Dehalococcoides mccartyi CG5: one gene and its partner. The protein of the gene in region 1 binds, or shares a complex with, the protein of each later gene. Links are inferred from orthologs where the notes say so. Each region holds a gene or a part of one and is shown on either strand. Other genes may lie near its edges. The genes, in order: trxA and trxB.

Region 1 (14,501 bases):
GTAAATACCCTTAACAATCTGGGACAGGCCATGCTTTCCGAGTGCGGTCTTGAAGCAAGTGACATTGCCTTTGCAACCATAGCCGCCAATACTACCATTACCCAGCTTCTTTACGGGCTTGACCCCAAACACCTGCGGCTTGCACCTTATGTCCCTTTGGCAAGCGAACTGCCGCTTATACCTGCCCGGCATATAAACCTAAGCATCTGCCCGCAGGCATATATATACACCCTGCCTTGTGTGGCCAGCTACGTGGGCGGAGATATTGTGGCTGGGGTAATCAGCACCAATATCCCCCATAGGGAAGGGCTGGTACTTTATATAGATATTGGTACCAACGGCGAAATAGTTGTCGGCAACAAAGACTTTATGTTAACTGCCTCATGTTCGGCCGGCCCGGCTTTTGAGGGCGGCGGCATAAAGAACGGTATGCTGGCAAAACCTGGCGCTATAGAAGATATTGAACTTGAACCCCAAAGTTTTGAGCCAAAACTGAGCGTGATGGGCAGTGGCAATCCCAAGGGCATTTGCGGTGCTGGGCTCATAAATACAGTTTCCGCCCTGCTAAACTGCGGTTTGCTGGGGCAAAACGGCAAATATAATACCCATATTAAAACTGGCCGCCTGCGCAAAGGTGCTGACGGCTACGAATATGTACTGGCTTTTGGCCGTGAATTCGGGCAGGGACAGGATATAACCCTGTCAGAGGTAGATATAGACAACCTTATCCGTGCCAAGGCGGCTATGTACGCCGGTTACCAAACTCTGCTGGAAAATGCCGAGGCAAATTTTAAAAACCTTGAAAAAGTGATTATTGCCGGAACTTTCGGTGCCAAACTGAATATTAAAAAAGCTATCAATATAGGTTTGCTTCCCGAACTTCCGGAAGAACATTTTATATTTGTGGGTAATGGCTCACTGGCGGGTGCCCGTTTGTGTGCCTTTGATAAAAATGCCCAGACAGAAGCTTCTGCCGCCGCCAAAATGATGACCAATGTAGAGCTATCTGAAAGCGTAAGTTTTATGGACAACTATATGGCGGCTATGTTCCTGCCTCATACCAAATCTACGGATTTCCCTGAGGTATATGCCGCTCTGGGCAAATTTAACGGAGGACGTATTTGACCTATACTATTGCACTGGCAGGTAAAGGCGGGGTAGGCAAAACATCCGTTTCCAGCCTTATCATCCGCCAGCTTTTAAAAAACTCTCTCACCCCCATACTGGCGGTAGATGCTGATGCCAACGCCAATCTGGGTGAAAGTCTGGGTTTATGCGTGCCCCAAACTGTGGGCGGGCTGATAGCCAGCTTTAACAAAGCCAAGCTGAACTTGCCCTCAGGCATAACCAAGGAAGCCTATCTGGAATACCAGCTTAACACCACTCTGGCAGAGAGCCATGGGCTGGATATGATAAGCATGGGACGAGGCGAAGGTGACGGCTGTTACTGCTACCCTAATACTATCCTCCGCAGTTATATAGACAAGCTCAGCCGAAACTACCGCTACGTGGTTATGGATAACGAGGCCGGTATGGAGCACCTGTCACGCCGCACCACCCAAAATGTAGACCACCTCTTTATAATATCCGACCACTCGGTCAAAGGGGTGCGTACACTGGGACGTATCCGCCAGCTGATAGATGAAATGAAACTTAACGTCAACCGGATATCGGTTATTATAAACATGGTCTCCGGCACACTTGACCCTCGCCTTGGACAGGAAATTGACAAGCTGGGCATAGCCTATACAGATACAGTGCCGGCAGATGAAATGATACGGGAATTTGACTTGAAACAGACTCCCCTGCTTAAATTGCCTGACAATTCCCCGGCAGTACAGGCAGTAGCCAAAATACTATCAAGCCGCCTTGGTATTAAAAACCTTACAGAGGTATCAGAATAATGAGCGCACATATTATAAACGGCACTGAAATAGCCGCCGCCATCCGCGAAGAAATACGCAGTGAAGTAACTGCCCTGAAGACTAAAGCCGGCATAGTACCCGGTTTAGCCACAGTACTGGTAGGAGATGACCCTGCCTCACACTCATATGTAGATTCAAAAATAAAAATGTGCCAGAATCTGGGCATATATTCAGAACATCACCCTCTGCCCCAGAACGCCACCAATGAGGATTTGCTGACCCTGATTGCCAAGCTGAATGCAGATCCAAAGATAAGCGGTATTCTGGTACAGGTACCCCTGCCTGCGCAAATTTCAGAAAGTCTGGTTCTAAACGCCATAAACCCGGATAAAGATGTAGACGGCTTTCACCCGGTAAACGTAGGCAGAATGTGCCTTGGTGAACCCTGTTTCCTGCCCTGCACCCCGCATGGCGTTCAGGAACTGCTTATCCGTTCGGGCATAAAAATAGAGGGCACTCATGTGGTTATTGTGGGCAGGAGCAATCTGGTCGGCAAGCCGCTGGCTAATATACTTCTTCAGAAAGCACCGGGGGCAAACGCCACCGTCACTATTTGCCATAGCGGCACTAAAAATCTGCCTGAAATAACCCGACAGGCAGATATACTGGTAGCCGCCATGGGCAAGCCCAAGTTTATTACCGCAGATATGGTCAGAGAAGGTGCGGTGGTAATAGATGTGGGCACAACCTGCATAGGCTACACCCCCGAAGGCAAGCGGATACTTTCCGGTGATGTGGATTTTGAAGAGGTAAAAGAAAAGGCCTTTGCCATCACCCCTGTGCCTAAAGGCGTGGGCCCCATGACTATCATCATGCTTATGCTGAATACCCTGACCGCCGCCAAACGGGCGGTCGGCCTGATAAAATAGCAAAATATTTTTAACCCCCGTATGGAGGAAAATCTATGGCATTTGAAACACCTAAAATCAACTATAGCGGCAGTATCAGGGAAATAACTCTGGGTGACGGCCCAAAATCCGTAACCGTAGGCGGTGAAACTGCCCTGCCCTTCTACCTGTTTGAGGGGGATATGCCCCGTAAACCTAAGATTGCCATGGAGATACAGGATACTCCGCCCTTAGATTGGCCGGCAGACGCCTTAAAACCCTTTGGAGATGCGGTAAACAACCCGGTCAGCTGGGCTAAAAAGTGCGTTGACACCTACGAGGCAAAAATTATCTGCCTCCAACTGGAAAGTACTGACCCGAACGGGCTTGACCGCTCTGCCGAAGAGGCCGCAAAGATAGTCCGTGAAGTGGCAAACGCCGTAGACGTGCCCCTGATAGTCTGGGGAACAGCCAACCATGAGAAGGATACAGAGGTACTCCGCAAGATAAGTGAAATCTGTCCGGATAAAAAACTTATACTTGGGCCGGTAGAAGAGGGTGACTACAAGAAGATAGCCGCCCAAGCCATGGCCTATAAACATACCATTATCGCCTCCTCCCCCATAGACATAAATCTGGCTAAACAGCTTAATATCCTGCTGGGCAATCTGGGTGTACCGGCAAATGAAATAATTATGGATCCCACCGTAAGCAGCATAGGCTACGGTATTGAATATGCCTATTCGGTTATCGAACGTATCCGTCTGGCGGCGCTGACCCAACAGGATGAACGCCTCCAGTACCCCATTATCTGTAATATAGGACGGGAGGCATGGAAAACTAAAGAAGCCAAAATACCCGAAACGGAAAGCCCTGAACTGGGCAATACTGAAAAAAGGGCTATTATGATAGAGGCCATGTCTGCCGCCATTTTACTTATTGCCGGGGCAGACATACTGGTAATGCGTCACCCGGAATCTATGCGTCTGGTGGGTGAGCTGATGGCCGAACTTGGCTGAACCTGCCACCTTAATACACTTAGGGATAATGCCCTGATTATCAAAGGGGGACATGAAAGATGAGTAAAACAGTAGCCGAAGCCGCTATAAAAGGTGCACGGAATATAGTAAATGCCAGTTACGAAGTGTATAAACAAACGCTGGTTACTAACTGTCCAGATACGGCCGTGGGTTTCCCGAATACTGCCTATTTTCTGCCGGTTATTTACGGCATACTGGGTATTCAGGTTGAAAAACTGTCTGATATGGGAATGGTCTTTGATAAATGCTTCAAGATGCTGCCCCCGCCAGAGGTAAATGCCGAGGACGTAACCGAGCTGGGTGCAGTACTGGAAGCCGGCCTGTCCACTCTGTTTGCAGAGGAAATGCTGGAAGCCCTGCGTTACCTTAGCCAGCCGGAATATTACACCAATACCGAAGACCCCACCCCTGATAATATTTGGCTGGGTGCGGCCGATGATATTATCCTGCGTAAACGCGGGGTAGAGTTCGTAGACGGCACCGCCCCCGGTTTTGCCGCCATAATAGGTGCGGCACCTGACAATGCCGCTGCCGAAAGCATAGCCGCTGAACTTCAGCAAAAAAATCTGTACACATTTATGTGCGGCGAATCTCAGGGCAAGCGTTTTGCCAAACAGCTGGCTGATGCGGATGTTGAGCTGGGCTGGACACCCCGTCTGGTTTCATTCGGTGACGAAGCCACTGCCGCTATCTTTGCCTTCGGTTTTGCAGTCAGGGTAGCCCTGTCCTTCGGAAATATAGAACCGGGCAACCGAGCTAAACTTTTTGAATACAGCCAGGAGCGCATAAAGGCCTTTATTATGCCACTGGGAGATATAAGTGATGAATGGTATGCCAATGCCGCCGGGGCACTTAATTTCGGCTTCCCGATCATTGCGGACAAATCCGTATTGCCCATTTTGCCGGGGGTAGAGTCAGTTGATTCAGTGCTGGCAGGCATACCTTATAGCCGCATAGTCTCCAAGGCAATGGATGCGCGGGGAATAAAAGTAAACGTAACCAAAGTACCTGTACCGGTAGCTTACGGACCTGCCTACGAAGGCGAAAGGGTACGGGGTGAACAGATATATCTAGAATGCGGCGGCGGCCGCACCCAGATGGTAGAGCTGGTGACAACCGCCAAAATGGACGATGTTACCGACGGTAAAATAGAGCTATTCGGGCAGGATGTGTCTGATATGCCTGAAGGTTCACGTCTGCCGCTGGCCATTGTGGTAGAAGCAGCCGGTCACAAAATGAATGAAGATTACGAACCTATACTGGAACGCCAAATACACCACCTTTTAAACTATGCCCAGGGGGTTATGCATATCGGACAAAGAGATATCGCATGGTTACGCATAGGCAAGAGTGCGGCTGCCAAGGGTTTTTCTCTTAAACATATAGGCTCTATACTTCATGCCAAGCTTCATCAGGATTTTGGCGGTATCGTAGATAAAATACAGATAAAACTCTATACCACCCCTGAGAAAGTGGCCGAGATAAGCAGGCAATCCAAAAAGATATATACCAAACGTGATGAACGTATTGAAGGCATGACAGATGAAAATACCGAGACTTTTTACTCATGCACCCTCTGCCAGTCATTTGCCCCCAGCCACGTATGCATAGTCAGCCCGGAAAGAACCGGCCTGTGCGGAGCTTACAACTGGATGGACTGCCGTGCTTCCAATGAGATTAACAATATCGGTCCTAACCAGCCGGTAAACAAAGGGGCGGTCATTGACGCCAAGCTTGGGCAATGGTCAGGCATAAACCAGTTTGTAGAAAAAACCTCCGGCGGGGTAGTCAGCCATTACAACCTATACAGCATAATCTATGACCCCATGACCACCTGTGGCTGCTGCGAATGTATTTCAGCCATACTCCCCCTGTGCAACGGGGTTATGACCGTAAACCGCGAACACACCGGCATGACTCCCTGCGGTATGAAATTTACTACTCTGGCCGGGACTATCGGGGGCGGTATTACCACTCCCGGTTTTCTGGGTCACAGCAAATACAATATTACCCAGCGCAAATTTATCTCCGCCGAAGACAGTCTGCTGCGACTAGTATGGATGCCCAAATCACTCAAGGAAGAAATACGGGAACGCTTCAATGCCAGAGCTGCCGAACTGGGTGTGCCTGATCTGCTGGAGCGGATTGCAGATGAAAGCGTGGGGACTACCGAGGAAGAAATACTCCCCTTCCTTGAAGAAAAACAGCACCCGGCGCTGACCCTTGAGCCACTTATCTAGAAAGGAGTCCTTTTAATATTATGTCACCTACCGGTATAGAAATTTATAAGTTTTTACCCCGAACCAACTGCGGTGAATGCGGCGTGCCCACCTGTCTGGCATTTGCCATGAGTCTGGCAGGCGGCAGAGCTGAACTTTCTTCCTGCCCTTACGTTTCAGAAGAAACCAAACTGAAACTGGAAGAAGCTTCTGCACCCCCGGTCAGAACCGTAAGCATAGGTACAGGTATATACTCCTTTAAGATAGGTGGCGAAACTGTCATGCACCGCCATGAGAAGCGGTTTGAGCACCAATCCGGCATTGCCCTGCTACTCTCAGACAATCTGACCGAAACCGAGCAGAACACCAAACTGACCGCTTTCAACAGCTTTCAGTACAAACGGGTAGGTGCTATTTTGAAGCCGGATATGCTGGCACTCAGGGCAGACAGCGGTTCAAGTGAAAAATACCTAAAACTGGTCAAACTTGCCGCCGAAAAATGCCAAGCCAGCCTAATGCTGATATGTGCGAATACCACTGTGCTTGATGAATCCTTAAAGATTTGCGCTGAACGCAAACCCCTTCTTTATGCCGCTACTGCGGAAAACAGCAACGAAATGGCAGAGCTGGCTAAAAAATACAACTGCCCGCTAGTAGCCAAAGCGAAAAACCTGACAGACCTGGCTGAACTTACCATCAAACTCCAATCACTGGGTATTAAAGATATTGTGCTTGACAGCTCTCCCGCCAGCTTTAAACAAACCTTAGCCGACAATATCGCCATTCGGCGGGCAGCCATTTTGAAGAAATTCCGTCCTTTGGGCTTTCCGGTTATTAATTTCCCCTGCCTGATAACTTCAGACCACATGAAGGAGTCTCTGTTTGCCAGCATACTGACCGCCAAATATGCGGGTATACTGGTGCTGTCTGACTTCAGGGGTGAAACCCTGTTCCCTTTGCTGGTAGCACGTATGAACCTTTATACCGACCCTCAGCGTCCCTTAGCTACCACCGAGGGTATCTATGAAATAAATAATCCTGATGCCAATTCGCCGGTCATGCTCACCTGCAACTTCTCGCTGACATATTTTATCGTTGCCGGTGAAATGGAAACCAGCCGCGTGCCGTGTTACCTGCTGATAAAAGATACCGAAGGGCTTTCGGTTATGACTGCCTGGGCAGCCGGCAAATTCGGGGCAGATACCATAGGCAAATTTGTAAAAAACAGCGGCATTGCCGGGAAGGTCAATCACCGCAAACTGATTATCCCCGGGTATGCCTCTATGGAAAGCGGCGGTCTGGAAGAAGAACTATCCGGCTGGGAGATAATGGTTGGTCCGCGTGAAGCCGCCCATATACCGGCTTATTTAAAGCAGTTTAAACCCTGAGTGATTTATTAATTTATAGCTGGAGGGTTAGATGACAAACCCCAAAGAAGTTTTCAACCTGCCTGCTCAGCGCAATTTTGAACTGGCCACCAAACGCACTCTTGAACTTAACCGCAGCCATTTTTTGGCCGTGCAGGATTTTGATAAAATAAGCCGACAGGCAGGTGCTGTACTCCAACCGCCCTTTATTCATCTTAAATATTTCAGGTTCAGGGTAGAGATAGACACCCGTAATGCGGCGGTCACCAGCCCGGATACCAGCCTGTCCCCCCGGGAAGAAGCCCTTATCCTGCATTACCTGCTAAAGGCAGACGGCACACCGGTTTCCCGCGAGCAGATAAGTTTTAAAGAACTGCCTGAAGGAGCCAACTACCAGCCTGTTTTCTATAACCGGGTATTAAAAAGCCTTATAGCACTTTATATCGCAAATCCGGCAAAGCTTAATTTGTCTGCTATTTCATTAGGCGGTAAAAAAGCAGAACAGGCTGATGTGAGCTTCCTCTTTCAGGCTCTGCCCCGTCTGCCCCTGTGGCTGGTATTCTGGCAGGGAGATGATGAATTTCCCCCAGAGGGCAACATTATCTTTGACCGCTCCATATCCCGCTATCTGGATACCGAAGCAATTACTGAAATCTGCCAAAACCTTAACCGCAGGCTTACTGAAAAAACCTTTTAAAGTAGACCGTCTGATAAATGCGTTGTACCATACCTGCCCTGAGTATATAATTAGAACGAGGGAAATATTATGCAAACTACCCAGATGATAAAAGTGCTTTTGGCAGATGACCACGTAATCGTACGGGAAGGCACGCGGGAGCTTATACAGCGCGAATCCGGCATGATGGTGGTGGGCGAAGCCTCAGACGGAGTTGAAGCCGTAGAAATGTCCATGAAGGTTCACCCTGATGTGGTAGTTATGGATATTGCCATGCCCCGCCTAAATGGAATTGAGGCCACCAAACAGATAAAACAGCTCCTGCCTACCACTGCCATACTTATACTTACAGCTTACGAATCTGAGCAGTATATTCTGGCCATACTGGAAGCAGGTGCCGCCGGTTTTCTGCTGAAAAACGTGAAGGGCACCCAGTTGCTTGAAGCTATCCGCTCTGTATATGCCGGCGAATCGGTACTCCAGCCCTCTACTACCCGCCGGGTTATTGACCAGCTGATTAACAAAGCCGCTAAAACAGAGGAACTATCTGCTGTAAACCCGCTTACCGAACGTGAAATAGAAGTATTGAAAATGGCGGCACGGGGCGTCAGCAATAAAGATATTGCCGACCAGCTGTATTTATCCAACCGTACTATCCAGACCCATCTTTCAAATATTTTCAAAAAGTTATCGGTAGGTTCGCGGACTGAAGCTATTCTCTACGGGCTGAAACGCGGCTGGTTTATCATGGAAGATTTGCCCTGAAATCCGATATAACCTTATGAAAAAAGTATTTAGTTTCCTCTATAGTCAAATCCGCCGCCTGCCCAGATTACTTGCCAATGTGCATATCTGGATACTGGTGCTTCTGTTTACCGGGGGATTTTTCCTTCATTACCCTCAGTTGTTGCCATTCATCGGCCAAATTGACCCTGATTCTTTTCTATACCTGACCCGCCATTCGGTGGGACGGCTGATAATGTTGCTCCCGGTTACCTATACAGCTCTGGTATTCGGTCTGAGACCGGGTCTTGTATCCCTTCTGTTGGCTATAGCCATTATTATTCCCAATATTTTCGTCACAGATACTGTTACAGCTGATGATATTATTGAAATTATTGGCATTATTATCATCGGGCTGGTAGTTAATCTCTGGCTGGAAAGCTATGAAACTGATAAAAAACACCGTCAACAAGCTTACCTGAAGATGGAAACTGCCCAGCGCGAGCTACAACGTATGCAGCAAAACCTGCGTTTTTACCTTAAGCAAATTACTATAGCCCAGGAAGATGAACGCCGCCGTATTGCTCAGGAACTGCACGATGATACAGCTCAAGACCTGATTGTAATATCACGCGCCATAGACCGTTTTGTAACCAAAAACCCCAACCTTGGCGAAGACAATCTGGCTGAACTGGAAGAGATGCAGAACCATATAAACCGCACTTTAAGTGAAGTCCGTCGCTTTGCCCAGGATTTGCGGCCTTCGGTACTTGACGACCTGGGATTGATACCTGCGCTGGAATGGCTGATACCTGACCTTTCAAAACACTTCGGCATAAATATTGATATAGATGTAAACGGAGAAATCCGCCGCTTTGCCCCTGAAACCGAACTGGTATTATTCCGGATTGTTCAGGAGTCTCTGCGCAATGTAGGCAAGCACGCCCAGGCAACTAAGGCTTGGGTCTATATAGACTTCGGCAAATACAAAGCAACCCTGACTGTGAAGGACAACGGCAAAGGGTTTTTACTGCCGGAACGGGTGGGAGATTTGGCCGCTCTGGGCAAACTGGGACTGACCGGTATGCAGGAACGGGCTCAACTTATTGGCGGACGCCTCTCCATTCAGTCAAAACCGGACGTAGGCACAATGGTAACAGTGGCCGTACCAAATTCCGGCAACCTTGAGGATGACGATGTCTAAACCTTGTGTCTATATCGCAAATCCTTCCCTATAAAAATCTTTGCCCCATACACGAGTGAAAGAAGCCAAACAATGGGCAAACCCCTGCCACCGGCGTTAAACCGCCTTGACAGCAAATGAACGCCAAAGTAGTATTATAAGAGACACTAATACACTAAGGAGAAACGATATGGTAATGGAAATAACCGACCAGAGCTTTGCTGCTGAGGTATTGAAATCAGATAAACCCGTACTGGTAGATTTTTGGGCTCCGTGGTGCGGTCCCTGCCGTATGGTAGCCCCCATAATTGACAAACTATCTACTAAATACGCGGGTAAATTTAAGTTCTGCAAACTGAATGTAGATGAAAATAAAACCACCGCTACCCAATACCGGGTCATGTCCATACCCACCCTGCTGTTTTTCAAAGGCGGTCAGGTAGCTGATATGGTGGTGGGTGCGGTACCTGAATCTGCCCTGAGCCAGAAGATTGACCAGCTAATCCAGAAGTAGCTCTCCTAATACCAAAAATCAAAAACCCCCGTTACCCGGGGGTTTTTTAATACTCTGCTGGCCACAAAACTGCCACTAACGCAACAAGGGTTTCACCTGCATGGGCAGTCCGGCTACCATCAGATAAACGTATTCCACATATGCACCCAGCATTTGGTTTGCCCTGCCTAGTAAATCACGGTAAATTCTGGCCATGGCATTGGGCGGAATAAGACCAGCACCTACATCATTGGTTACTACAATAAATGATGCACCCGTTTTTTTCATAGCATTTATTATGCCATTTATTTCTTTTTTAACCTCGGCATCCAGATAATCTGCCGCCTCACCCGTAAGTTCATCACCGTGTTCAAGCATATACTTGCACATTATGTTATTTACCAGCAGGGTAATGCAATCCAGTATGACCACGCCGGCACTACCTCCATGGGCGCTTATTTTTTCACCCACCTGCAAACTGGCCTCTATAAGACCCCATTCGGCCGGACGGGCCTGCTGATGCCGCAGGATACGGGTTTTCATTTCTTCATCACCGGCTTCGGCGGTAGCTACAAATACGACCTTGCCGCCTATGGACTTGGCCAATTCTTCAGCATAACTGCTCTTGCCGCTTCGGGCACCGCCAATAAGTAAATAATTCATTTTGCTACCCCTCCGGTATTATAAAAACGCCCTGCCTGAGCATATACCTGAAATCAGTCCAGATGGGAGTTATCGTTCAGTTTTTCCAGTATAGACCCCTCCGGGTAAATATCCAAAACAGTTACCGAACCCACCCCCAGTATAAACTGCCACCAGTGTTTATACTCAATACCCAGAAAATGGCATATCAGGATACGGAAAACACCCCCATGCCCCACTACCAGTAGAGTATCGTCACTTTTGTGCTTGGAAAGCATTTTTACAAATTTGATTACTCTCTGGGCAAAATGTGCCATACTTTCCCCGTCAGGAAAGTGCACGTCAAAGCTGCCTTCAGCCCATTTTTGGGCTATATCAGGGTAGCGTTCCACTACATCATCGTAGGTAAGGCCTTCCACCCGTCCAAAATCTATCTCTTTCAGATCATTATTTTTATTGACCAAAAGAGGCCGTCCGTAGGCGATGGTTTCGGCAGTTTCCATACAGCGTTTAAGTGGGCTGGAATAAATGGCATCTATCTTTACCGAAGCCAGATATTCGCGAAGGGAGTTTGCCTGAGCATGCCCGCAGTCTGAGAGCCCGATATCACTGTGCCCCCAGTAACGGCGGCAATTATCTGTTTCTGTCTCACCGTGACGTACCATTATCAGCTTCATATCAAACGCTCCTCTGACCTAGCTGAAATACCCGGATAAGGCCACTATAAACACCAGTGCTGCTACCTCGGTAAATTCGTTAATTGAACCGTAAGTATCCCCGTTCAGACCACCCAGTCTGCGTTTGAAGAAAGATGCCAGATACATAACCAGCAACCAGCTCCCAAACATAGCCAGAAACCCTGCCCAGCCGCCTAAAACTACGCAAACTGTCAGGCAGAAAATAGTAGCACACCACAAACTGGCTTTGGCAGTTTCGCCTTTAAGCTCTTTGCCCAAACCCTGTGACCTGACATAGGGATACTTAACCACCGCATAGACCATAGCCCAGCGGCTGATTAACGGGAACAAAATAAGACCTGTGATAAAACTTTCCGAAGGCAGGCTTAGGACAGCAGAAAATTTTAAAAGCAAAAGGCATATTGCCGCCAGCACACCTATAGCCCCCACTCCCGGCAGGTGCATTACCTCCTGGGCGCGTTCAAATGACTTATGACCGGCGGCTATTCCGTCAAAGGTATCTGTCAAACCATCCAGATGTAAACCGCCTGTAATTATCACCAAGCTTATTGTCAGCAAAGCGGCGGTCAATACATCAGGTAAAAAAAGGCTGAAAACCCAGCCCAAACCGACCAGTATCAGCCCGATAATCAAACCCACCAGGGGGTAGAAGCCGAGTGAGCGGGCAAAATCCAGCCGTGACTTCTCCCCCTGCCAGTCTTCTTTCAGCCAGGGTACAGGTATGTTGGTAAGAAAGCGGAAAGCCGCTAAAAATGAACCCATATATACATTTCCTTAACCCGGGATTATACCAGAATACACCTAACTTTGCTTTTCGGAAACCCCTGCATCTGCAAAGGAGGCCATCTCGTGCTGGATACGGTTAGCTGCTTCTATAATATTCATGGCAAGAGCCGCACCCGTTCCTTCACCCAGACGCATATCCATTTTCAAAATAGCATCCAGCCCCATATGCTCAAGCAGGATACGGTGTCCGGGCTCTACTGACTGGTGAGCGGCAAACATGAAGTCTTTTACCTGCGGGCAGATGGTATAAGCAATAAGAGCCGCCGCACCGGAGATAAAGCCGTCTACAACCACCGCCACTCTATTAGCCGCCGCACCCAGTATTACTCCTGCCAGACCGCCAATTTCATAGCCGCCCACTTTAGATAATACATCAATCGCATCTTTAGCATCAGGGTTATTCAGGGAAATAGCTTTGGCAATAGCGTTGCGTTTCAGCTTCATCTGCTCATCAGAAGCACCTGTGCCGCGCCCGGTTACATCTTCAAGTGACCGCCCGGTAATAACAGAGCAGATAGCAGCAGACGGAGAAGTATTGCCAATACCCATATCACCGGTACCTACCAGATCCAGCCCCTTCTTGACCTCGGCGTTTACAATCTCTATGCCCACCTCAATAGCCTTTACAGCCTGTTCACGGGTCATAGCCGGGCCATGAACCATATTGTTGGTACCGGGTGCAATATTCCGGTTAATTATATTCGGGTCTGCAGCCATGGGAGTAGCCACACCTAACGCAACTACCACGTTACGCGCCCCTACCTGCCGGGAAAGGACATTTATGGCTGCACCGCCATGAGCAAAATTTTGCAGCATCTGGACAGTTACTTCTTTCGGCCAGTTGTGAAACTTTTCGTCAATAATGCCGTGGTCACCAGCCATGGTTATAATGGCTTTTTTGGCGGTTTTTGGTTTGGCATCACCCTGAATACCTGCCAGTTGCACCACAATAGCTTCCAGTTTGCCCAGAGAACCCTGTGGTTTGATCAGGATATCCTGATGTGCCTGAGCCTTGACCATGGCTTCTTTATCCAGCCCGTATATCTTTGCAAGTGTTGCGTTTAATAGTTCCATATTTTTAAAACTCCTTTATAAATAAATTGGGTTAATATATATCCGGTTTTGCACTTCAGGCTATGCTCAGTTTGTCCTCCTCTGGCGCCTGCCCAAATAAAAAAGGGGCTGGCACATCTCAAAATATCTTCAAGATGAGCCGGCCCCTTTACCATCAGGTATCCGGTTTGGTGGTAACACGTCTTCTGGCTTCCGGATTATCCCCCGGTTTCACCCTTCCCATCAGAGTACTACTCCAACAGTGGTTGCACAAAAAGTGCTTTAAAGAAACCGAAGTCCCCAGTCACAGCGGCGGGACCGCCACGGATTCAAACCGTGTTCCGTTTGTTAATCACCATTAAAAACTATATCAGACAAAACCCTGCCAGTCAATCAGGCTGGATAAATCTCAGACTTACTTTTTAATTCAACACTAACCTCAAGCAGGTGTTCACACTCACTTTGGGTACGGGGAGCTATACGCACGTATTGGGGCAGACCAAATGAAGTGCAGTCCCGCACCATCAACCCATATTTAAGGAATGCTGAACGAAAATCTGCAGCACTCCTTACCTTCAGCAGGAAAAAATTGGTCTCAGACGGAAACACACTGAAACCCAGCCTTATAAAACCCTGCATCAAATACTCTTTAGAGGCCTTTATCTTCTTTTCAGATTCCGCCAGATAGCTGGGATGACGCAGGCAAACCAGCCCTGCTTTTTGGGCAGCGGCATTCACGTTCCATGGGGGGCAAATCTTTTTCAGGTTGGCTATTATCTCTGCCGAGGCCATGCCGTAACCCAACCTTAGCCCGGCCAGAGCACAATCTTTGGTCATAGAGCGAATAACTATTAGATTGTCCGAATCAA
Region 2 (14,809 bases), 110 kb from region 1 along the record:
TATATTACCTAAACAGGGCAAATTGCAAAGGGTTCGTAATTATTAGAAAGCAGTTACAGCCCTAAATCAGAAGAAACAGACTGCATGGCGCTTAGGGACAGGCGGATGAACTCATCCAGTTCCAGACCCAAACTTGAACAACTGGCAATCTGCTCACGGTTTGCACCGGCAGCAAAGGACTTTTCCTTGAAACGTTTAGCCACACTTTTGGCTTCCACACAGGCCAGCTTTTTGTCCGGCCTGACCAGAGCAGCGGCGGTAATAAGCCCGGTAATAGGGTCAGCACAGAACAAGGCTTTTTCCATACGGCTATCGGGGATAATACCATGTGCAGAGTTATGCACCAGAATAGCCTGACAAACAGCTTTACCTGCACCCAAACTGGCAGCAATTTCGGCACTCCGTTTGCTGTGAAGTGACATATCGTCTTTTACTTCACCCAAATCTATATCATGAATAAGCCCAGCCATAGCCCATTCATCCTGGTTCTCACCAAAATACCCGGCCAAACCTTTCATAACTGCTTCAGTAGCCAGCATATGTTTGACCAGATTCTTATTGTCTACCCGTTTTTCTACTTCAGCCAAAGCCAATTGCCTGTCCATATTTCTGTCCCCTTTGATTAGTCTTGGCAAATTTGCAGTAAACGCCTGGCAAACAGGCGATAACTGATTAAGTCTATTTCAGTTTCGGTAAAACCCGCCGCAGGTATTTGCCGGTCACGGAGGCTTTATTCAAGGCAACATCTTCAGGTATACCCTCAGCTACAATCTGCCCGCCTTTTATGCCTGCACCCGGCCCTAGGTCTATTATCCAGTCTGCATTCTTGATAACATCCAGCTGGTGCTCAATAACTACCACAGTATTGCCGCTGTCTACCAGCCGCTGAAGCACCCGCAGAAGTGCCGCCACATCTTCAAAAGAAAGCCCGGTAGTAGGTTCGTCCAGTATGTATAAAGTCCGCCCGGTAGCCCGTTTGGAAAGTTCGGTTGCCAGTTTGATACGCTGGGCCTCACCCCCCGACAATGTAGGTGCCGGCTGACCTATGCGGATATACCCCAAACCCACATCCTGCATGGTTTGCAGTTTGGAGCTGATTTTGGGGAAATTTTCAAAAAACTCCAGCGCCCTGTCCACTGTCATATCCAGTACGTCTGCAATGTTTTTATCTTTAAATTTTATCTCCAGCACTTCGCGGTTATAACGTGCCCCGTGGCAAACTTCACAGGGAACAGTCACATCCGGCAGAAATTGCATTTCTATCTGGATATAACCCTCTCCGCCACAGGTTTCGCAGCGTCCACCTTTTATGTTAAATGAAAACCGCCCCGGCCCGTAACCCTTTACCTTGGATTCGGGCACTGACGCAAACAATTCCCGTATATTGGTAAATGCCCCTGTATAGGTAGCCGGATTTGAACGGGGTGTCCGCCCGATGGGCGACTGATTTATTTCTATTATCTTGTCAATGTGCTCCGTGCCGGTTATAGAATCTGACCCGCCGGCCCTGTCTTTAGCCCCGTAAAATACCTGAGCCAGATGTTTGAAAAGAATATCGGTAACCAGAGTGGACTTGCCACTGCCAGAAACGCCGCTGACGCAAACCAGCTTGCCCAGAGGGATATGTACGTCTATATTTTTAAGATTATTCTGGCGGGCACCCTGTATGAGCAGTTCCTGCCCGTTACCATCCCGCCGTTTTTCGGGCACAGGTATTACCTTGGCGCCGGATAGATACTGGCCGGTAAGTGAAGCCGGGTTTTGCATTATTTCGCTGATATTGCCGGTAGCCACTACCCGCCCGCCGTGTTCACCCGCCCCCGGCCCCATATCTATAATATAGTCCGCCGCCCTCATCACAGATTCATCGTGCTCCACTACCAGTATGGTATTGCCCAAATCACGCAGTTTCTGCAGGGTTTCCACCAGACGGGTATCATCTGCCGGGTGCAAGCCTATGGTAGGTTCGTCACAAACGTATAGCACCCCCATCAGGCCGGAGCCAATCTGTGAGGCCAAACGTATCCGCTGGGCTTCACCGCCGGACAAAGTTCCGGCGATACGGTCTATAGTTAGATATTCCAGACCCACGTTATTTAAGAACCCCAAACGTGAACGTATCTCTTTGAGTATCTGGGCGGCTATAAGCTGTTCCCGTTTGCTAAACAGGGTATTTTTGCCAGCCAGTTCATTTGCCCATTTAAACTGTTCATCTACGGACATACCCGCCACATCGGCAATGTTGCGTTCGCCTATCTTTACTGACAGGGCTTCCTTGCGAAGCCTTTTGCCTCCGCAAGCCTGACAGGGGCTAGCCAGCATATATTTTTCAATACTCTCCCGTACTCCCTGAGACTCACTATCACGGTAAAGTCTGTCCAGACGGGGTATAACCCCTTCAAAACCACTGGTGTATTCCCTTACACGCCCGTAGCGGTTGCGGTATTTATGAATATCACCACCCTCACCGTAGAGCAATAACTGCATTTGTTCAGGAGTAAAAGTGGAAACAGGCTTGTTGAGCGAAAAACCCGCCCTGCGGGCCAAATCTTCCACCTGTCCGAAGTACCAGTTCTGGTTCTGATAAGGACTGATAGCCCCGTCCGCCAGAGACTGATTTTTGTCCGGTATAATCAGCTCAGGGTCAAGCTCCATCTTGGCACCCAGCCCCATACACGTCTGGCAGGCGCCATGGGGAGTATTGAAACTAAAAGTTCGGGGTTCTATTTCACCCAGGCTTACACCGCAATCCGCACAGGAAAATTTTTCGGAAAAAAGCATATCCTGCCCGTCCACCACCGATATTACCACCAGCCCCCCGCCCAGCTTCAGAGCAGTTTCAACCGAATCCGCAACACGTCCCTGTGAGCCCGCCTGACCAACCACCAGACGGTCTACCACCGCTTCTATATCATGTTTTTTGTTTTTATCCAGTTCTATATCTTCGGACAAATCTTTAATCTGCCCGTCCACCCTAACTCTGGCGTAGCCTGATTTGCGGAGGTCTTTAAACATCTGGGTATACTCACCCTTGCGTCCCCTTACCAGCGGTCCCAGAATGAGTATCTTGGCACCCTCAGGTAACAGCTGGACTGCATCGGTTATCTGTTCCACGCTCTGGGCAGAAATCTCCTTGCCGCACTCCGGGCAATGAGGGTGTCCGGTACGGGCAAACAGCAAACGCAAGTAATCATATATTTCAGTCACTGTGCCTACCGTAGAACGGGGGTTGTGGCTGACCCCTTTCTGGTCAATGGCGATAGCCGGTGAAAGCCCCTCTATATGGTCTACGTCCGGTTTTTCCATTCTGCCCAGAAACTGGCGGGCATAAGAGGAAAGAGACTCCATATAGCGGCGCTGCCCTTCGGCATAAACGGTATCAAAAGCCAAAGAGCTCTTACCTGACCCTGAAAGCCCGGTCACAACCACCAGTTTGTCACGGGGAATTTGGACATCTATGTTTTTGAGGTTGTGTTCGCGGGCACCTTTAATTTTTATATATTCCTGAGCCACCGGCAAAGTCTCCTGTTCATTTATTAGCTAACCAAATCAAAACATGTGTTCTAATATTTTACACCATAATGCTAAACAAGCCAAGACCAAACCCCCATTAAAGCTCCAAATAGCCTAATCCATCCTTGCCGAAACGGTTAAAAAACACATTTTAATCCTCTCCGGTGGGCCAGCAAATGGTATTTCGGGCTGGTTTGGGATATAATCAGGCCAATGTCAGATAACAATCTTGCCGATATCAAAAGTGCCATCATTAAAATGATTAACACTGAAAAAGGCAGTTTGGAAGAGCTGTCTCTGAAGCTGCATGCCAACCCGGAGCTGGGCTATCAGGAACATAAAGCAGTAGAATGGCTTTGTGAATATCTGTCCAGCCAAAATTTCAGCATTGAAAAAAACATAGGCGGCCTTAATACTGCCTTTAAAGCCACTTTTGGTCATGGAACACCGGTTATAGGTTTTCTGGCTGAATATGACGCCCTGCCCCAACTGGGACATGCCTGCGGCCATAACCTTATTGCCACCTCGGCGGCAGGTGCAGCCGTAGCCTCCTGTCTGGCTGCCAAGCTTTGCGGGGGGACTGTTTGTCTGATAGGCACTCCGGCTGAAGAACTTAGCGGAGGCAAAATACAGATGGTGGAAAAAGGGATATTTAAAGAACTGGACTCGGCTCTCATAGCCCACCCCGGTAATGAAGATATTGCCACTACCCAAGCACTTGCCTGTGTTACCCTAAATGTGGAGTATTTCGGTAAAGAGGCTCATGCCGCGGCCCACCCTGACAAAGGCATAAACGCACTTGATGCCATAGTACTGGCTTATACCAGTCTGAATTCACTCCGCCAGCATATAGAGCCCAGCGCCCGCATTCACGGCATTATTACCGATGGGGGTAAAGCTGCCAACATCGTACCCGGACATTCTGCCGGCACTTTCCTGATACGTTCTCAAACTATGCCTTACCTGAAAGAGCTGATGGACAGGGTACTGGACTGCTTCAAGTCTGCCGCCCAAGCTACCGGTGCCCGTTTGGAGTACCGCTTTGATAAATCCATATATGCACCCATGAATAACAACATGGCACTGGCAAATTTATATGTAAAAAACATGGATCTGCTTGGTCGTAAAACTCTGCTTGAAAACTCGGATATGAATTTTGGCAGTACCGATATGGGCAATGTCAGCCAGATTTTGCCAAGCCTGCACGGATATTATGCCATTACCCGCAAAGAAGTCTCCGGACACACGGAAGAATTTGCATCCGCTGCCTGTTCGGTGAACGGTCTAAAGGGTGCGCTGGATGCCGCCAAGGCTATGGCTATGACCGCAGCCGATTTATTTAGTAACTCAACCAATCTGGATAAAGTAAAAACAGAGTTTCAAAAATCTACCCGGCCGTCTGCTTGAACCCTTTCGGCCATAGGTTATTTAGATGAACATTTTTCTGGGTATTGATAGCGGTTCTGTATCTACAAAAGTAATATGCCTGTCACAATCTGCTGAACTGACAGACTGGGTATATCTGCCTACCGCCGGAGATCCGTTAAATACCCTTAGACTGGCACTAAGGCAATTGCAGTCCCGTTTACCGGAAAGCACCCGAGTGCTGGGGGTGGCGGTGACAGGCAGTGCCCGTGAACTGGTAGCCGAAACAGTGGGTGCGGATATGCTAAAAAACGAAATCAGCTCACAGGCCAAAGCTGCCGCCCACCTGATACCGGAAGTGAAAACGGTGATAGAAATTGGCGGGCAGGACAGTAAACTTATACTGCTGGAAAACGGTTTTGTAGTGGATTTTGCCATGAATACCATCTGCGCCGCCGGCACCGGCAGTTTTCTGGAACACCAGTCCCGCCGTCTGGATCTCTCACTGGAGGACATGGGTCAACTGGCTCAGTTTAGCCAAAACCCCATTGAACTGAAAGGCCGCTGTACTGTATTTGTTGAATCAGATATGATTCACTTCCAGCAGACCGGCAGTAGCCGTCCGGATATTGTTTATGGTTTATGTAAAGCTCTTGCCAGAAATTATTTAAACGACCTGGGGCTTCACAAAGAAATCCGCCAGCCGGTAGTTTTTCAGGGAGGAGTTGCCCGAAACCCTGCCATGAAGAAAGCCTTTGAAGAAGAACTGGGCTTTTCACTGATAGTCCCTCCCCGGCCGGAAATAACCGGGGCATGGGGTGTGGCTTTACTGCTTCGGCAGGACACGAATATAAATACAACTGCCAAGCCCACCAACTTTCGGGGGTTTGATACCCCTTTTCTCCGGGAAAAAGTATAGTCCCGGTTTTAATTAAGATGAATTTCTAAGAGGATATAAATGATAATAGCGGTAGATGTAGACGGGGGTGACTACGCCCCAAAGGAAATTATCAAAGGTGCCCTCAAGGCTGCCCAAGAGTACAAAATAGGCCTTATCCTGCTGGGCAAAAAAGAGGTTATCCATGTACATGCCGGGCATTACCTGAAAAAACTGCCCATAGAGATAGTCCACTGCCCTCAAACCGTAACTTTTAATGAACACGCTGTGGAAGCTATCAAAGGCAAACCTAAGTCAGCTATTGTAATAGGCACTTCTCTGGTTAAACAGGGCAAGGCAGACGCCTTTATCTCTGCCGGCAACACCGGTGCGGTTTTAGCGGCAGCCTTTTTTATTCTTGGGAAAATAGAGGGGGTTGAACGCCCTGCACTGGGTGCCATCATTACCACCCGCCCCCATATCCCTTCACTGCTGATAGATGCGGGAGCTAATGCAGAGTGCCGCCCCAACCATCTGGATGAATTCGCCCATTTGGGCAATATATATGCCAAACAGGTGTTGGGACTCGAAAACCCCAGAATAGGCTTACTGAATAACGGTGAAGAAGAAGCTAAAGGCACCAAACTCACACTGGAAACCCACCAGTTACTTAAAAAAAGCAAGCTCAACTTCATCGGCAATATAGAGGGGCATGATATATCCCTGAACAAGGCTGACGTGATTGTGACGGACGGCTTTACCGGAAATATTGTGCTTAAAACCCTTGAAGGGCTGGGAGATGCTTTGCTTAAGGTCCGTAAAGTAGGCCACGCCATTGACAGCGCCGCCCACCTGCGGGGCAGGGCTTTGCTGGCTGACGTGGGCTTGGGCTCTATGGTAAAAGGTATGGATTTTGAAGAATGTGGCGGTGCCTGCTTACTGGGAGTAAAAGGAACCATCATAGTTGCTCATGGACGAAGCCACGCCCGGGCAATAAAAAATGCCATCGGGCTGGCCAAACGCACTGCTGAAAAAGGCGTGGACAAGCTGATTGCCGAAGATATCAAGTCCCGTACTAAAGCAGGCACGGAAGGAGACCCCAAAAATGTCAACACTCCTGTATGACGTAATAATTATAGGTGGCGGCCCGGCCGGACTAACTGCTGCCTTGTATACCGGACGGTCAAAGCTAAAGACACTGGTTATTGAACGTGCTTTTGTAGGCGGGCAAATAACCCGTTCGGAAAAAGTGGATAACTACCCCGGCTTTCCGGAGGGCATCACCGGTTTTGACCTGACCCAGCAGATGCAAATACAGGCCGAAAAATACGGAGTGGAGATAACTTCGGCTGAAGTAAATGCCATTCATAAAACCAAAGACCACTTTGAGGTTGTCACTGAAACAGGCGGCCTGAGCGGACGTTGTATTATTATCTGCGGGGGGACCGAACGCAATAAACTGGAAGTGCCCGGAGAAGAGGAGTTTTCCGGGCGGGGAGTCTCCTACTGTGCCACTTGCGATGCCCCTTTCTACAATGACAAGGTTGTTGCGGTAGTGGGAGGCGGTAATATGGCCTTTTACGAAGCCCTTCACCTGTCCGAGTTTGCCAAAAAAGTTTACCTGATTCACCGCCGCCAAGGTTTCCGGGCAGATGCGGTGTTAATGGATAAAGCTAAAAACAAAAGCAATATTGAACTGGTGCTGGATACCGTAGTCACTTCCATAAACGGGCAGGATAGTATTCAGTCACTCAGCCTAAATAACTTGAAGACCCTAAAAACCTCCACCCTGCCGATAGACGGACTCTTTGTAGCCGTGGGCTTACAGCCGAATACCACCTACCTGAAGGGGGTGGTGGATATGGACAAAAACGGCAGTATTCTGGTAAATGACCAGATGGAAACGTCAGTAAGCGGCATACTCTCTGCCGGTGATATCCGAAGCGGCTCAATAAGGCAGGTTATATCCGCTGCCGGAGACGGAGCGGTTGCCGCTCTTTCCGCCAAGCGGTATCTTGACCTGTAAATTTAATTATTTAAGGGTACAAAACTACTCCGCTTTTCCAGTATAATAGTAAATTAAAAAGGGGTTGGCATGAAGGTTGTTTTTCTGAAAGATGTACCCGGCAGAGGAAAAACCGGAGATATAAAAGAAGTAAATGACGGCTATGCCCGAAATTATCTTATACCTAACAAACTGGCCATGCCGGCTTCTGCCGCAGTAAAGAGTGAGATTGCAGCCAAACAGGCAGCGGAAGAACGCCGCAAAGCCAAGGCTGAAGCTGAAATGGTAGAATTGGCTAAAAATCTGGACGGAGCCAAGGTAAATCTAAAAGCTAAAACCGGAGCAAAAGACAAACTCTACGGGCAGATAACTACAACTGTGATTGCCGCTGAGATTGAAAAACAAACTGGCAAGACCATAGACAAGCGCAAACTGGAGTTGGCTGAACCTATCCGCCAGCTGGGCAACTATGAAGTTGTTATCCGCTTTAACAAAGACCTGTCTTCCAAGATAAATCTGGCAGTCACTGCTGAGGAGAATACTTAGTTGCTTGATTCCAAGCTGCCGCCATACGATGTAGATGCCGAGGAGTCGGTAAGCGGTTCCTTGCTGATAGACGGGCAGGCTATTTTTGATATCATACCCATCTTGAAGCCGCAGGATTTCTTCACCGAACCCAACCGCCTTATTTTTGAGGCCTGCATGTCCTTGTACGGCCGCAGTGATGCCATCAATCAGGTTACCGTAGCCCAGGAACTGGAACGGCTGGGCAAGCTGGAAAAATGCGGAGGGTCAGCCTACCTGAGCCATGTGGTTTCGGTAGTACCCACCTCCCTGGATATTGAACATTATGCCCGCATAGTTTACCGCCTTTCGGTTATGCGCCAGCTTATTGACGCCGGGCAGAAAATAAGCGAACTGGGTTTCAAAGCCGACCCTGATGTCTCGGATTCTCTGGGCAAAGCCGAAGACCTGCTATTCCGCCTTCGCCATGAACGCTCAAGCTTGGGCTTTACCCATATTAAAAATATTTTAGACAAGTATTTTGAACCCGTACCTGCCCCCGGCAGTGAGGGCTATCAGGCTATTCCCCATGTGCTTACCGGGCTGACCGGTATGGATACCTTTTTAGGCGGGCTTCAGCGTTCAGACCTTATTATTATGGCCGGACGCCCTTCCATGGGCAAAACCTCTCTTGCTCTGAATATCGCCCGAAATGCAGCGGTTGAACAGAGAGCCTGCACCGCTATCTTCAGTCTGGAAATGTCACGGGAGTCTCTGGTACAGCGTTTGCTCTCCAATGAAGCCGCCGTAAATTCCCGTTCCATCCGCCTGAATGAAAGCAACCCTGATGAAGAACGCAAAATAATGGATGCCATCGGCGTACTTTCCGAAGCACCCATTTTTATAGATGATTCGCCCCAGATAAGGGTAGCCGAAATACGCAGTAAAGCCCTGCGGCTACGCTACGAACAAAATATAGACCTTATTATTGTGGACTATCTTCAGCTCATTCAGGGTGAAGGCAATACCAAAGAAAACCGGGTACAGGAAATAAGCTATATCTCGCGCTCACTAAAAGGCATTGCCCGCGAACTGAATGTGCCGGTTATAGCCATTTCCCAGCTTTCCCGTGCCCCGGAGTTCCGCTCATCCCATCAGCCTCAGCTTTCAGATTTGCGTGAATCAGGTTCTATTGAACAGGATGCGGATATAGTGGTATTTATATACCGTGACGAGTTTTATTATAAAGAAGAGGAATGGGCAAACCTTCACCCGGATCAGGAATACCCGCGTGAAATCGCAGATATCATAATAGCTAAACACCGTAACGGCCCTATCGGTACTGTAAAGTGCCGCTTCCGCCATGACCTGACCCGTTTTGAAAATCTGGGGTCAAGTACGGAGCCCAGCTTCTTATGAGTAACCCGCCGCCCGTCCCTGTCAGACAGGAGTTTACTCCCGTATCCCGTTATTTTATCCACCGGGTAGCGCCGCTGATTGAAGACCCGGCAGAACTTAAGGTAAGTCTAGCGGTATTCAGCCTTGTTCAGGCCAAAAAGGGCTACCCCAGATACACCACTCTGGCCGAACTGGGGGCAGAAGAAACCCTGATGAACACTTTGGGCAAAACCCCAAACGAAAGCTTGCAATCACTGGAGAAAGCCCTCAAAATGGCGGTGGAACGGGGAACCCTGCTGGGGCTGGAACTGAAAAGCGGAAAACACAACCACCAGCTTTATTTTATTAATACTGAAGCTGATACAGCCGTAGTGGAAAAAATAAAAAATGGCAGTCTGGCTTTACCCGGTTTAAAAGAAGTAACAGCAGAAGTAATAACCGGCAAAACCGGACAACCCAATATATTTAAACTTTACGAACAGAATATAGGTTTGCTGACCCCCATGCTGGCAGACAATCTGAAAGAAGCTGAAAAGCTGTATCCCGAAGAATGGATTGCCGAAGCCATAAAAGAGGCTGTCAGCCTGAATAAACACAACTGGCGCTATATAGAACGAATACTGGAAAATTGGTCAAGTCAGGGAAAAAACAGTGGAACACATAAAGGAAATACTGGGGAAACAGATAAATACAAAGGCCAATTGTACGACCACCTCGTCCAAAGATAAGGCGGTAAAGGCGGCCGAAGAAAACCTGTGCCCGTTATGTAAAGGGGCTAAATTCGTATACCCTGTTTCAGCCGAAGGGGTAACGGATTTCAGCCGGGTAGTCCCCTGCCAGTGTACCCAGTCCGAATCCGGTGCAGACCGGGAAAAACGCCTGCTGACATATAGCTGTCTGGGAGGCTTGTATAAGTATACCTTTGAAAAGCTGAATTCTCTGGGCAAGACTGACGAACCCCACAGTCAGGACACATTTAAACAGGCTTACGAGGCAGCTCTGGATTTCGCCTCCAACCCCACCGGCTGGCTGGTTTTCACCGGACCAAGCGGTGCGGGCAAAACCCATCTGGCTGCCGCCATTGCCAACAGACGCCTTTCCACGGGACAGCCGGTTCTCTACAAAAGAGCATCCGAACTGATAGATGACCTAAAAAAATCTTTTGAGCCTGACAGTGATGCCGGTTACAGCCAGAGCTTTGATATACTCAAAAATGCCCCCCTGTTAGTGATAGATGACCTGACCGTCCAGAGTGGTTCGGAATGGTCAAAAGAAAAACTTGACCAGTTGCTCACTTACCGCTTTAGTCAGGAGTTACCCACCATTATCACTCTGTCTACCCCCATAAATGAGCTTGATCCCCGTATCCAGAGCCGTCTTTTGGATAAATCCATATCTAAAATATACACAGTTGCCCCAAACCCGGAGGACAGTCTGGAATACCGCTGGGATAATGCATTGGCACTTCAAAAGAAAATGACCTTTGAAAATTATGACCACAAGCGGTCAAACCTGACTCCGGAACAACGCCAGAATATAGATGCCGCCTATAACTTGGCACTGGATTTTTCCCGAAATCCGGAAAGCTGGTTGGTGTTTCAAGGGGAAACGGGCTGCGGCAAGACCCATCTGGCATCCGCCATTGTCAATGAACGTTACCGCCAAGGCAAACCTGCCATGTTTGTGGTTGTGCCCGAATTTTTAGACCACCTGCGTTCCACCTTCAGTCCTGAAAGCAAAACTTCATATGACCAGATGTTTGATGCGGTTAAAAACGCCAAACTACTGGTACTGGATGATTTCGGGGAACAGTCCAGCACTCCCTGGGCGCAGGAAAAACTCTATCAGGTAATAAATTACCGCTATAACCGCCGTCTGGCCACCGTAATTACTACCAGATGCCAGCTGAGTGAAATAGAGGTGGCCATAAGCTCGCGCTTCGTTGACCCCCAGATAAGTATGGTATTTAACATTACCGCCCCCAACTTCCGCTGTGACAGTACCGGGCAACAGAAGCAGCGCCCTGTATCCCGTATGAGGACCACCCGCCCCCAACGCTAAGCGAACAGACTTGCCCTGCTGTAGGATTTTGTTTAGAATAAGCATAATCTTTTCGGGAGAAGCGGTGTTTGATGGACAACCATCAGGTACTGGTCTTGAACCAGGATTACCAGCCACTAAACGTATGCCATATACGGCGGGCTGTTTTGCTTGTGTACCAGAGCAAAGCCGAAATGCTGGAAGATGGCTTAGGCTTCTGGCACTCTGAAAAAGACCATTTCGCTCTGCCCTCAGTCATACGGCTATCCTGCCTCATAAAACACCCGCCGCTCCGCCCCAAACTGAACCGGGCTGAGATATTCAGCCGTGACAAACACACCTGCCAGTACTGCGGACGCAAAGATCTGGAACTGACCATAGACCATGTTAACCCCAAGCATCAGGGAGGGCCTCATGTTTGGGAAAACGTAGTAGCCGCCTGCCTGCACTGCAACCGCCATAAAGCCGGGCGCACTCCTGAACAGGCTCATATGAAGCTTATGTGCACTCCGGGAGTGCCACAGTATCGTTACGGGTATTCGCTACCCAGAGCAAACGCCAATATCCGCCATGAATGGCGGCCTTACCTTGGGCTAGGAGATGAACCGAAACTAGTGGTGTAACGGGGCATCAGGGCGGCGGCCTTCTTTATCAGGGCGAATATCTTTTAAAGCCACCTCGGCATTAGCTCCGCTTTCCAGCAGGACAAATACCATCTCTTCAAGGGGATTACCGCCAACCACTTCGCCTTTACCCACCGGAGTAGATACTTTCAGCCCGTCCTTGGGCATTTTGGCTTTGGCTGCCTTGTAGGTTTCATATTCATAGTCCAAACAACAAAGAAGCCTTCCGCAAACACCTGAAATCTTCTGGGGATTTAGCGGTAGATTCTGCTCTTTGGCCATCTTTATAGACACCGGATCAAACTCACTCAGGAAACTGCAGCAACAAAGTTCCCGTCCGCACCTTCCGTAACCGCCCACCATCTTGGCCTCATCACGCGGACCAATCTGCCGAAGCTCCACCCTGACTCTCAGCTTGCGTGATATTTCCCTGACCAGTTCCCGAAAATCCACCCTGTCTTCGGCTGAAAAATAAATGGTTACGTGATTTTCGTCCAGGCTGTATTCCGCCCGTATAAGTTTCATAGGCAAATTAAGCTTGTTTACCAGCTCTATACATTCCGCAACCGCACTCTGGTTCTTTTCTTCAAGCTGGCGTTCACGGTTCATATCTTCAGCGGTAGCCAGACGTATAACCGGCTTCAAGGGCTGTTCCAGACTGCTTTCTTCCACTTGGGAGGGAGAGGCAACCACCCAGCCCAGTTCTTCACCCCGGCTGGTTTCCAGCACTACGCAATCATACGGGTAAAGTTCAAAACCGGCCGGGTCAAAGTAATATATCTTGCCGGCTTGTTTATAGCGTATCTTTACAATATCAACCATTTTTTACAGTTCCTTCCTTTACAAAGGGTAAACTGAGCATCAGCACTTCCAGACAAAGTCTAGGATTGGCATTCGCCCGCAACCGGTCTTCGGTCTTGAGTATATTATCTATAGCTATACGTATGTCTGTAAGCCCAAGTTTGTCTGAGGCCATGTATAGTATATCTTTATAATCAATATTAGTCATGTTTTGGTTGGCATCAGCCTTCAGGAGAAGCATATCTCTAAATACGTCCAGCCACATATCCAGTATAGCTTCAGCCGCCGTGCGGTTTTGACCAAACAGATTTGATAAATCTGAGGCATAATCAAAGCGTTCTTCTTCGTCCTGCCCCAGTATCCATATGATTTTTTCAATATTTGCCTTACGTTCTTCCAGTATTTCAGGAGACGAAGCCACTTCCATAGCCCAGCCCACCCTGCCGTGACTGAGGTGGGACAGAAGCTCTGCTTTTTCCGCATCTAAACCCTGCTTGAGCAGAGCCTCACGGATAAGATTTATCTCAACGTATCTTAATTCCAAAATCTGGCAACGTGAAATTACTGTGGGTAACAGGAGCGATTTATCAGCGGTAAGTAAAATAAATATATTTTGGGAACCGGTTTCTTCCAGTGTTTTTAAAAGACGGTTTGAAGACTCCAGTGAAAGTTTTTCTGCCTGATGGATAATAAAAACCTTGTACTTACCTTCAAATGGGGGCAAACTGGCGGCATGCTGGATATCTTCTATCTGTTTGACACCTATTTCAGCTTTAGCTTTGCCGTCAGACGCATCTTCAGCCGAAAGAAGCTCCAGGTGGATAATATCAGGGTGATTTCTAGACAAAATACGCCCGCAAACCGAACATTCCTGACAGGGGGGCGGTGAAGCCTGACAATTTAGTGCTTGGGCAAAGGTGAGAGCCATCCGCTTTTTACCCACCCCTGACGGGCCATGAAATACATAAGCATGGCTAAGCTTGTCTTGACTGAGGCTGTTACTCAGAAAGGAGACTACCTTATCCTGCCCTATTATCCGCCACATATGAAAATCCGGCTTAGACCGAATCCAGACGGCTAAGGTCTTCCACGGTTTCACGCCGCCGTATCAGGCGGTCTTCACCGTTTTTCAGCATTACTACCGCCGGGCGATGGTAACCATTGTAATTGCTGGACATAGGCAGACAGTAAGCCCCGCAACAGGGAACTGCCAGTATGTCACCTGTCCTGAGGGAAGGCAGTTCAATATCTCTTATAAGTATATCGCCGGATTCGCAAAACTTACCGGCTATAGTTACCTTTTCCTTTTCAGCTGACTGGACGTTATTTGCCACCACTGCCTCATATTTAGCCTCGTAAAGAGCCGGGCGGATATTATCCCCCATGCCCCCGTCAACCGAGGCATACAAACGAATGCCGGGAATATCTTTTATCACCCCTACCGTATATAAAGCCACACCTGCCTGAGCTATAATGGCCCGTCCCGGTTCTATATTCAGACTGGGAGGAGTCAGCTTCAAACTGCGGCATTTGGATACCACTTTGGCTCCGATAGCCTCTGCATAAGCAGATATGGGAGGTGCCGGCTTGTCTACTTCGTACTGAACGCCGTAGCCACCGCCAATATCCAGTTCCTCTATATCAAAACCATAACGTTCCTGCACCTGTGCGGCAAAATCCAGC

Evidence for each region.
Region 2: the proteins of trxA (region 1) and trxB are in contact, whole or in part, in a crystal structure (PDB 1F6M), measured with the Escherichia coli proteins. The link is inferred for Dehalococcoides mccartyi CG5 from one-to-one orthologs.

Annotation. Positions count from the first base shown.
Region 1 is NZ_CP006951.1:505,162-519,662, reverse strand. What follows is about bases 9,107-11,795. They hold trxA (thioredoxin), read left to right. Parts: upstream 9,107-10,117; coding sequence 10,118-10,474; downstream 10,475-11,795. Other genes in these bases: cobS (adenosylcobinamide-GDP ribazoletransferase), read right to left, coding at 11,791-11,795; cobC (alpha-ribazole phosphatase), read right to left, coding at 11,170-11,772; cobU (bifunctional adenosylcobinamide kinase/adenosylcobinamide-phosphate guanylyltransferase), read right to left, coding at 10,550-11,116; X794_RS02625 (sensor histidine kinase), read left to right, coding at 9,107-9,981. In the rest of the region: X794_RS02665 (ASKHA domain-containing protein), read left to right, coding at 1-1,125; X794_RS02660 (AAA family ATPase), read left to right, coding at 1,122-1,904; X794_RS02655 (bifunctional 5,10-methylenetetrahydrofolate dehydrogenase/5,10-methenyltetrahydrofolate cyclohydrolase), read left to right, coding at 1,904-2,794; X794_RS02650 (acetyl-CoA decarbonylase/synthase complex subunit delta), read left to right, coding at 2,830-3,771; acsB (acetyl-CoA decarbonylase/synthase complex subunit alpha/beta), read left to right, coding at 3,831-6,032; acsC (acetyl-CoA decarbonylase/synthase complex subunit gamma), read left to right, coding at 6,053-7,399; X794_RS02635 (DUF3786 domain-containing protein), read left to right, coding at 7,431-8,075; X794_RS02630 (response regulator transcription factor), read left to right, coding at 8,145-8,819; more of X794_RS02625, read left to right, coding at 8,836-9,106; more of cobS, read right to left, coding at 11,796-12,555; cobT (nicotinate-nucleotide--dimethylbenzimidazole phosphoribosyltransferase), read right to left, coding at 12,595-13,653; X794_RS02590 (pyridoxal phosphate-dependent aminotransferase), read right to left, coding at 14,026-14,501. UniProt on the Escherichia coli protein: Participates in various redox reactions through the reversible oxidation of its active center dithiol to a disulfide and catalyzes dithiol-disulfide exchange reactions.
Region 2 is NZ_CP006951.1:387,499-402,307, reverse strand. Bases 5,824-8,820 are described here. They hold trxB (thioredoxin-disulfide reductase), read left to right. Parts: upstream 5,824-6,860; coding sequence 6,861-7,781; downstream 7,782-8,820. Other genes in these bases: dnaB (replicative DNA helicase), read left to right, coding at 8,307-8,820; rplI (50S ribosomal protein L9), read left to right, coding at 7,851-8,306; plsX (phosphate acyltransferase PlsX), read left to right, coding at 5,837-6,880. In the rest of the region: X794_RS02080 (HD domain-containing protein), read right to left, coding at 54-605; excinuclease ABC subunit UvrA, read right to left, coding at 679-3,513; X794_RS02070 (M20 family metallopeptidase), read left to right, coding at 3,727-4,920; X794_RS02065 (acyl-CoA dehydratase activase), read left to right, coding at 4,946-5,797; more of dnaB, read left to right, coding at 8,821-9,683; X794_RS02040 (DnaD domain-containing protein), read left to right, coding at 9,680-10,390; X794_RS02035 (ATP-binding protein), read left to right, coding at 10,314-11,723; X794_RS02030 (HNH endonuclease), read left to right, coding at 11,795-12,325; X794_RS02025 (PSP1 domain-containing protein), read right to left, coding at 12,314-13,147; X794_RS02020 (ATP-binding protein), read right to left, coding at 13,140-14,171; lysA (diaminopimelate decarboxylase), read right to left, coding at 14,185-14,809.